Skermanella rosea: one gene and its partners. The protein of the gene in region 1 interacts with the protein of each later gene in a pairwise test. Links are inferred from orthologs where the notes say so. Each region holds a gene or a part of one and is shown in the gene's direction. Other genes may lie near its edges.

Evidence for each region. Proteins that work in one complex are often made in the same cells at the same time.
Region 2: the proteins of ptsN (region 1) and JL101_RS26580 interact in binary tests that used the Escherichia coli proteins (3 or more experiments, as listed by UniProt). The link is inferred for Skermanella rosea from one-to-one orthologs.
Region 3: the proteins of ptsN (region 1) and trkA interact in binary tests that used the Escherichia coli proteins (3 or more experiments, as listed by UniProt). The link is inferred for Skermanella rosea from one-to-one orthologs.

The regions. Positions count from the first base shown.
Region 1 is NZ_CP086111.1:1,089,149-1,092,165, forward strand. Bases 19-2,965 are described here. They hold ptsN (PTS IIA-like nitrogen regulatory protein PtsN), read left to right. Parts: upstream 19-1,236; coding sequence 1,237-1,695; downstream 1,696-2,965. Other genes in these bases: rpoN (RNA polymerase factor sigma-54), read left to right, coding at 19-376; hpf (ribosome hibernation-promoting factor, HPF/YfiA family), read left to right, coding at 549-1,214; JL101_RS05095 (UDP-glucuronic acid decarboxylase family protein), read right to left, coding at 1,788-2,744; hisG (ATP phosphoribosyltransferase), read left to right, coding at 2,904-2,965. In the rest of the region: more of rpoN, read left to right, coding at 1-18; more of hisG, read left to right, coding at 2,966-3,017. UniProt on the Escherichia coli protein: Seems to have a role in regulating nitrogen assimilation.
Region 2 is NZ_CP086111.1:5,697,591-5,700,936, forward strand. What follows is about bases 68-3,343. They hold JL101_RS26580 (sensor histidine kinase), read left to right. Parts: upstream 68-467; coding sequence 468-3,143; downstream 3,144-3,343. Other genes in these bases: kdpC (potassium-transporting ATPase subunit KdpC), read left to right, coding at 68-468. In the rest of the region: more of kdpC, read left to right, coding at 1-67. UniProt on the Escherichia coli protein: Member of the two-component regulatory system KdpD/KdpE involved in the regulation of the kdp operon. KdpD may function as a membrane-associated protein kinase that phosphorylates KdpE in response to environmental signals.
Region 3 is NZ_CP086111.1:2,685,129-2,688,097, forward strand. What follows is about bases 68-2,966. They hold trkA (Trk system potassium transporter TrkA), read left to right. Parts: upstream 68-778; coding sequence 779-2,155; downstream 2,156-2,966. Other genes in these bases: ntrX (nitrogen assimilation response regulator NtrX), read left to right, coding at 68-757; JL101_RS12345 (D-amino-acid transaminase), read left to right, coding at 2,217-2,966. Outside these bases: more of ntrX, read left to right, coding at 1-67; more of JL101_RS12345, read left to right, coding at 2,967-2,969. UniProt on the Escherichia coli protein: Part of the constitutive potassium transport systems TrkG and TrkH. May regulate the transport activity of TrkG and TrkH systems. Binds to NAD(+) and NADH.

The DNA.
Region 1 (3,017 bases):
CGTGCAGTATCTGCGCCCCTTGATCCTGCGCGACATCGCGGAGGCGATCGGCATGCACGAGTCGACCGTCAGCCGGGTCACGACCAACAAGTTCATGGCGACTCCGCGCGGCGTGTTCGAGTTGAAGTACTTCTTCACGTCCTCGATCAGCGGGGCCGACGGGGAGGCCGCCCACTCGGCCGAGGCGGTGCGATTCCGGATCAAGGCCCTCATCGACGGCGAGCCTCCGGAAGGCATCCTTTCCGACGACCGGATCGTCGAGATTCTCAAATCGGATGGGATCGACATTGCGCGTCGCACGGTGGCAAAGTATCGTGAGGCCATGCGGATCCCGTCATCGGTCCAGCGCCGCCGCGAAAAGTCCATGAGACTGTGAGACTGACCCCGGCGGATCTGCGGTAGAAGGCCGGACTCCGCCAATCCGGGAACGGTTGCAGCCATGAGGCTGTTCGTCAACTTTCGGGAGGCGTCACCTTCGTCACGGCCCAGCAGTGACGTCGCCCTGCATGATCCCATCTACGGGCCCAGAACTCCGGACAACCTACGTCATGCACCTATCCGTCAAAGGCAAACAGCTTGACGTCGGGGACGCACTGCGAACCCACGTCGATGAGAGCCTGACCGCCATCGTCGGCAAGTATTTCGGCCGTCCGATCGAGGCCAACGTGGTCTTCTCGCGCGAGGCCCACCTGTTCAAAGCCGATATTTCGGTGCATGTCGGCCGCAATATCCTGCTGCAGAGCAATGGCGAGGCCAACGAGCCCTATCCCGCCTTCGATACTGCCGCCGACAAGATCGCCAAGCGCCTTCGCCGCTACAAGCGCCGCCTGAAGGACCACCACAAGCATGGCGACACTGTCGAGGGGGCAGACGGCGCCGCAGCATTGGCGCCGCTCCCCGCGAGCCAGTACATCCTGGAAGCGGAGCCCGACGAAGCCCATATCGACGGGTATGACGAAGACACCCATGACGCAGCACCCTCCTCGCCGCAGGACGGCTACGACGGGCATCCCCAACCCGTGGTCATCGCCGAGATGACCACCGCCATCGACACGCTCACGGTCAGCGAGGCCGTCATGCGCATGGACCTGGCCGAACTTCCGGCCCTGATGTTTCGCAACCGCGCCCATGGCGGCCTGAACATGATCTACCGCCGGCACGACGGGAACGTCGGCTGGATCGATCCCAAAGGCACTGAGGGAGCCGACGCCTGACCAGGCGTCGCCATAAAAGCATATGATTGATCTGATCACGCCCCAGAGCATCATCGCCAACCTGCGCGCCGGCAGCAAGAAGCAGGCGTTGCAGGAACTGGCGAAGAAGGCGGCGGAACTGACCGGGCAGCACGAACGCGCGATCTTCGACGTGCTGCTCGAACGGGAAAGGCTCGGCACGACGGGCGTGGGGCATGGCATCGCCATTCCGCACGGCAAGCTTGCCAACCTGGACCGTGTCCATGGCGTCTTCGCCCGGCTCGAAAGGCCGGTCGATTTCGACGCCATCGACGACCAGCCCGTCGACCTGATGTTTCTGCTGCTGGCGCCGGAAGCGGCGGGCGCGGACCACCTCAAGGCCTTGGCCCGGGTGTCCCGCCTGCTGCGCGACGGAACGATGTGCGACAAGCTGCGCGGCTCCGACAGTGCGGAAGCCATCTATGCGCTGCTGACCCAGGGTGAGGCGAGTCACGCCGCCTGAACCGGCGGCGCCATCCCTTGGCAACAAAGACCCGCAGGCCGGCCGCTCCGTTCCCCTGGACCCGGCCGGCCGGCGGGCGACGGCCTAGCCGGTCAGCCCTGCCATTCCGGCAGTTTCCGCTCGAAATAGGCGATCGTCCGCGCCAGGCCTTCCTTCAGCGGGATCGTCGGCTCCCAATCCAGCTTCTCCTTCGCGCGGGAAATGTCCGGCCGACGCTGCGTCGGGTCGTCCTGGGGCAGGGGCTTGAAGACCATCTCGGACTTCGACCCGGTCATCTCGATCACCAGCTCCGCGAGCTGCCGGATGGTGAATTCCCCCGGATTGCCCAGGTTGATCGGTCCGATCACGTCGTCGGGTGCCGCCATCAGGCGGACGAAGCCCTCGATCAGGTCTTCCACGTAGCAGAAGGACCGCGTCTGGCTGCCGTCGCCGTAGAGGGTCACCGGTTCGCCCCGCAGGGCCTGCACGATGAAGTTGGACACCACGCGGCCGTCCTGCGGATGCATGCGCGGCCCGTAGGTGTTGAAGATGCGGGCGACGCGGATGTTCAGCTGGTACTGGCGGTGATAGTCGAAGAACAGCGTCTCGGCGCAGCGCTTCCCCTCGTCATAGCAGGCGCGCGGGCCGATCGGGTTGACGTTGCCCCAGTACGCTTCCGTCTGCGGATGGATCGACGGGTCGCCATAGACTTCGCTGGTCGAGGCCTGGAAGACCTTGGCTTTCACCCTCTTGGCCAGTCCCAGTATGTTGATCGCGCCGTGCACGCTGGTCTTGACGGTCTGGACCGGGTCGAACTGGTAATGGATCGGCGATGCCGGGCACGCCAGGTTATAGATCTCGTCCACTTCCACATAGAGCGGGAAGGTGATGTCGTGGCGGATCACTTCGAAATAGGGATTGTCCAGCAGGTGGACGATGTTCTCGCGCGATCCCGTGAAATAATTGTCGACGCATATGACTTCGCATCCCTCGCCGAGCAGCCGCTCGCACAGGAATGACCCGAGGAACCCGGCGCCACCCGTGACCAGCACCCGTTTTCGTCCATACATTCGGCCTTGCCCCTTTTTTTTGTTCCGGCGCAGTATGCCCGCGCCCCTGCCGACTGGCAATCGGCTGTCCCGGACCGGCCGGGATCGCAGACCCGGGGCGTGACAACCGCGCCGTTTGTGCTATCACTCGCGTCGAGCCGCTCAGTTCTGGAGAAACCGTTGCCAATCCCGTCAATACCGGCGAACGAACCGCTGGTCCTGGCCTTGCCGAAGGGGCGCATCCTGCAGGAGGTCCGGCCCATGCTGGACCGTGTCGGGATCGTGCCGGAGCCG
Region 2 (3,346 bases), 4.6 Mb from region 1 along the record:
CTGTTTCCGGTCCAGGCCCATGGCAGCCTGGTGCAGCGCGACGGCAAGACCGTCGGCTCCGCGCTGATCGCCCAGCCCTTCGCCCGGCCGGAGCATTTCCAGCCCCGACCCTCGGCGGTCGGGTACGAGGCCGCCGCCTCCGGTGCCTCCAACCTGGGACCGTCCAGCGGGAAGCTGGCCGAGGATGTCCGGGACCGGACTGCGGCCCAGCAGGCGGCCAACCCGGATGCCGCCGCGCGCGGGCCGGTTCCGGTCGAACTGGTGGCGGCGTCGGGCAGCGGGCTCGACCCGCATCTATCGCCGGAAGCCGCGCTGTGGCAGGTACCGCGGATCGCGAAGGCGCGCGGAATTCCCGAGGCCGACCTGCGGGCGCTGGTCGCCCGCCTGACGGAGGGCAGGACACTGGGCGTTTTCGGCGAGCCGCGCGTTAACGTGCTGATGCTCAACCTCGCTCTCGACGGGACCTGATGGCCGAAACCGACCGACCCTCGCCCGAAGCGCTGCTCGCGGAAGCCAACCGCGAGCGGCGCGGCCGCCTCAAGGTCTTCCTGGGCGCGGCACCCGGCGTGGGCAAGACCTACGCCATGCTGGAAGCGGCGCGCGACCAGAGGCTCGACGGGGTGGACGTGGTCGTCGGGATTGTCGAGACCCATGGAAGGCACGACACCGAGGCCCTGCTCGACGGGCTGGAGGTGCTGCCGCGCCGGCCGGTCGAGTACCGCGACCTGACCTTCCGCGAGATGGACCTGGACGCCATCCTGAAGCGCCGGCCGAGGCTGGCGCTGGTGGACGAGCTGGCGCACACCAACGTCCCCGGCAGCCGGCACCTGAAGCGGCACCAGGACGTCGAGGAGATCCTGGCCGCCGGGATCGACGTCTATTCGACCCTCAACATCCAGCACCTGGAAAGCCTGAACGACGTCGTCGAGCGCATCACGGGCATCCGGGTGCGCGAGACGGTGCCCGACGGCGTGCTCCAGACCGCCGACGAGATCGAGCTGATCGACCTGCCGCCGCAGACGCTGATCAAGCGGCTGGCGGAGGGCAAGGTCTATGTCCCGGACCAGGCCCGGCGCGCGATCGACCATTTCTTCTCCGCCGGGACCCTGACCGCGCTGCGGGAGATGGCGCTGCGCGCCGCCGCCGAGCGGGTCGACGCGCAGATGGTCAACTACATGCGCGCCCACGCGATCCCGGGGCCGTGGCCGACCCGCGAGCGCATCCTGGCCTGCGTCGGCGACGGCGGGGCGGTGATGCGGCTGGTGCGCACCGCCAAGCGGACGGCGGACCGCCGCCAGGCGCCGTGGATGGCGGTTCATGTCGAGACCTGGCGCCATGCCGCGTTGCCGGAGGAGGCCAAGAACCGGATCTCGGATGCCCTGCGGCTCGCCGGGCAACTGGGCGCCGAGACCAGGGTGATCCAGGGCGAGTCCGTCGTCGCCGAGCTGCTGGACTTCGCCCGCGCCCGCAACGTCAGCCAGATCATCGCCGGCCGGCCGCGCGGCGGCAGGCTGCCGTTCCTGCGCCGGCGCAACGTCACGGCGGAGCTGCTGGCCCGCGCCGACAGCTTCGACGTGACGGTGGTCGGCGGCGAGGACGAGGGGGAGGCCAAGCCGCCGCCGGCCGCTACCCGCAGGAAGCGCCTGGACTGGACCGGCTACGCCGTCGCGGCCGTGGCGACCGCGGCGGCCTCGGCCTGCGGCTACGGCCTCAGCCTGTTCCTGGACCTGCCCAACATCTCGCTGATTTACCTGATGGCGGTGCTGCTGGTCGCGATCCGCCACGGGCTGGGACCGTCGATCGCCGTGTCGGTCGCCAGCTTCATGGCGTACAACTTCTTCTTCACCGACCCGCTGTTCACCTTCGACATCGCCGACACGCGGAACATCCTGACGGTGGTGTTCTTCTTGGTCACGGCCTTCATCACCAGCAACTTGGCCGCCCGTGTCCGCTCCCAGGTGGAGGCGACCCGGCTGAGCGCCCGGCGGACCGCCAACCTCTACGACTTCAGCAGCCGGATCGCGGCGGCGGCCGACCAGGACGACGTGCTGTGGGCCGTGGTCCATCACGTGGCGTCCACGCTGCGCGGCCGATCGCTGGTCCTGCTGCCGGAGGACGGCCGGCTCGCCGTCCGGGCCGGCTTCCCGCCGGAAGACAGGCTGGACGACAAGGCGCGGGCCGCCGCCGACTGGGCCTGGACCAACGCCCAGCCGGCCGGCCGGGGCTCCGCCACGCTGCCGACCTCGGACTGGCTGTTCCTGCCGCTGAAGACCGGGCGCGGGCCGGTCGGCGTGCTGGGCGTCCAGATCGAGGCCGCGGGCCGGCTGCTCTCGCCGGAGGAGAGCCGACTGCTCGACACCCTGGCCGACCAGGCCGCCCTGGCGATCGAGCGCACCAACCTGGTGGCCGACATCGAGCATGCGCGCTTGGCGACCGAGACCGAGCGCCTGCGCTCCGCCCTGCTCTCCTCCCTGTCGCACGACCTGCGCACGCCGCTGGTCTCGATCCTGGGGGCCGCCTCCAGCCTGGTCTCCTACGAGGGGACGCTGAACCCCGCCGACCGGCTGGAACTGGCCCAGACCATCCAGGAGGAGGCCGAGCGGCTGAACCGCTTCGTGCAGAACCTGCTGGACATGACGCGGCTGGGTTCCGGGCAACTCCGGCCCCGCGCCGACTGGGTCGACCTGCGCGACATCGTGGCGTCCGCGATCGAGCGGGCGAAGAAGCTTCTGCGCCGCCGCACGGTCAAGGTCGAGATCGACCCCTTGGTGCCGCTGCTGCGCCTGGACCCGATGCTGATGGAGCAGGTCGTCTTCAACCTGATCGACAATGCGTGCAAATACTCGCCGCCGGGAACGCCGGTCACCGTCTGGGCGGTCGCGCGCGGGGACCAGGTCATCGTCGAGGTGTGCGACCAGGGGCCGGGAATATCCCCGGAGGACCGCGAGCGGATCTTCGACATGTTCTACCGCGTCGAGGAGGGCGACAGCCGCACGGCGGGAACCGGCCTGGGCCTGGCGATCTGCCGCGGCATCGTCGAGGCCCATGGCGGCCGCATCTCCGCCCAGCCCGGCCTGAACGGCGCCGGCACCTGCATCGTCATGCGCCTGCCGACGGCGGCGCCGCCGGAGGTGGTCGAATGAGTTCGATTTTCCATTATTGTCCACAGATGAACGCAGATGGACACAGATAAGAAAGCCGCCGGGGGATCCTCTCCTGCCCCAGGCAGGGAGTGCATCGCAAGGATATCTGTGTTCAATAACACGGCTGTCCGGCACGGTTATTGCCTACTGCTCGAAAGGCTGAGCTATGGTTAGAAAGGCCCCCTTTTTCGTCATACCCGGAC
Region 3 (2,969 bases), 1.6 Mb from region 1 along the record:
CCAGGACGGCCTGCCGCGCAAGGTCGGCACCTTCGAGCAGGCCCATGGCGGCACCCTGCTGCTGGACGAGGTGGCGGACATGCCGCTGGAGACCCAGGGCAAGATCGTCCGCGTGCTCCAGGAGCAGACCTTCGAGCGGGTCGGCGGCAGCGCCAGGGTCGAGGTCGACGTCCGCGTGATCGCGTCGAGCAACCGCGACCTGCCGTCGGAGATCGAGGCCGGGCGGTTCCGGCAGGACCTGTTCTACCGCCTCAGCGTCGTGCCGATCCGGGTTCCGCCGCTGACCGAGCGTCGCGAGGACATCCCCCTCCTGGCCCGCCACTTCATGATCCGCTCGTCCGAGACGGCGGGCCTGCCGGCCCGCGACTACGGCGAGGACGCGATGGCGGCGCTCCAGGCCTATGACTGGCCGGGCAACGTGCGCCAGCTGCGTAACGTGGTGGACTGGCTGCTGATCATGTCGACCGGCGACCCGCGCGAGCCGATCCGCGCCGACATGCTGCCGCCCGAGATCGGCGCCATCACCCCGACGGTCCTGAAGTGGGACAAGGGCGGCGAGATCATGGGCCTGCCGCTGCGCGAGGCCCGCGAAGTGTTCGAGCGCGAGTATCTGCTTGCCCAGGTGACCCGGTTCGGTGGCAACATATCCCGCACGGCCGCGTTCGTGGGAATGGAGCGTTCCGCCTTGCACCGCAAGCTGAAATCCTTGGGCGTGCACGGTAACGACAAGCCTCCCCACAAGCTGGCCGGGGATTGAGCTCATGAAGGTCACCGGTCCATGAAGGTCATCGTCTGCGGCGCCGGCCAGGTCGGCTCCAACATCGCGCGCTATCTCGCGACCGAGAACAACGACGTCACCGTGATCGACCAGTCTCCGGAGCTGATCCAGAAGATCAGCGACACGCTGGACGTCCAGGCCATGGTCGGGTTCGCCTCCCACCCGAACGTGCTGGAGCAGGCGGGTGCCGCCGACGCCGACATGATCATCGCGGTCACCTTGGCCGACGAGGTCAACATGGTGGCCTGCCAGGTGGCGCACTCGCTGTTCAACGTGCCGACCAAGATCGCCCGCGTCCGAAACCAGAGCTACCTGGCGCCGATCTGGGCGGACCTGTTCTCGCGCGAGCACATGCCGATCGACGTGATCATCTCGCCCGAGATCGAGGTGGCCCGGGCGGTCGCCCGCCGGCTCCAGGTGCCGGGCGCGTTCGACATGATCCCGCTGGCCGACGGCAAAGTCCGCGTCATCGGCGTCATTTGCACCGACAATTGCCCGATCCTGCACACGCCGCTGCGCCAGCTGACCGGCCTGTTCCCCGACCTGAACCTCGAGGTCGTGGCGATCGTCCGCAACGACAAGCCGATCATCCCCGGCGGCGACGACCAGATGCTGCCGGGCGACGAGGTCTACTTCGTCGCCGACACCCGGCACCTGGGGCGGGCCATGGCGGCCTTCGGCCACGAGGAGACCGAGGCCCGCCGGATCATCATCCTGGGTGGCGGCAATATCGGCCTGTGCCTCGCCGAGGAACTGGAGGCGAAGCACCCGCAGGTCAGCGCGCGGATCGTCGAGGTGGATCGCGGCCGGGCCCAGTACATCGCCCAGCGGCTGAACCGGACCATGGTGCTGCACGGCGACGGCCTTGATCCGGAGATCCTGGAGGAAGCCAACGTCCGGGCGGCCGAGACGGTGGTCGCCGTGACGAACGACGACGAGGGCAACATCCTCGCCTCGCTCCTCGCCAAGCGCTACGGGTGCCAGCGCGCCATCACCCTGATCAACAAGACGACCTACTCGCCGCTGGTCACCACTCTCGGCATCGACGCCGTGGTCAGCCCGCGCACCATCACGGTCTCGACCATCCTCCAGCATGTCCGGCGCGGCCGGATCCGTGCGGTCCACAGCCTGCGCGAAGGCTTCGCCGAGGTGATCGAGGCGGAGGCGCTGGAGACCTCCAGCCTGATCAACACGCCGCTCCGGGAGATCAAGCTGCCGACCGGCGTGATCGTCGGCGCCATCGTGCGCGGCGAGGAGGTGATCATCCCCAGGCCCTCCACGGTGATCAAGCCGCACGACCGGGTCATCATCCTGGCCGCGGTCGGGCAGGTGAAGAAGGTCGAGAAGATGTTCGCGGTGCGGCTCGAGTTCTTCTGAGCCCCCCGCTGTCCCGTCCCGTCCCACGATCCCGAAAAGCTCATCCAAAGAAGCGGAAAGCATGGCTCGATACGCATATGTCAACGGCCGGTTCGTTCCCCACGGCGAGGCCATGGTCCATGTCGAGGACCGCGGCTTCCAGTTCGCCGACGGTGTCTACGAAGTCGTCACGATCATCGGCGGCAGGCTCGTCGACGAGCAGGGGCACCTGGATCGCCTGGCACGGTCGCTGAACGAACTGCGGATCGCGTGGCCGGTGGCCCCCCATGTGCTCAAGCTGCTGATGCGCCGGCTTATCGCCCGCAACCACGTGACACAGGGGACCATCTATCTCCAGATCACGCGCGGCGTCGCCCCGCGCGACTTCAAGTTCCCCAAACACTCCCGCAGCAGTCTGGTCATGACGACAAAGCGCGCGACCGCCTTCGCGACTCCGGAACAGTTGGAGAACGGGGTCAAGGTGATCTCGATTCCCGACATCCGCTGGCTGCGCCGGGATATCAAGTCGGTAGCATTGCTGCCGCAGGTGTTGGGCAAGCAGCAGGCGGTGGAGGCCGGTGCGTTCGAGGCGTGGCAGCTCGACCCCGACGGCAACGTGACCGAGGGCTGCTCCAGCAACGCCTGGATCGTCACCGCGGACGGCACCCTGGTGACCCGCTACGCCAACAACCTGATCCTGAACGGCGTGACGCGGCTCTCGATCGTCCGGCTGGCCAAGGAAGCCGGCATCCCGTTCGAGGAACGCGCCTTCTCGCTGGAGGAAGCCTACCGGGCGCGGGAGGCCTTCGTTTCCAGCGCCAGCACCTTCGTGATG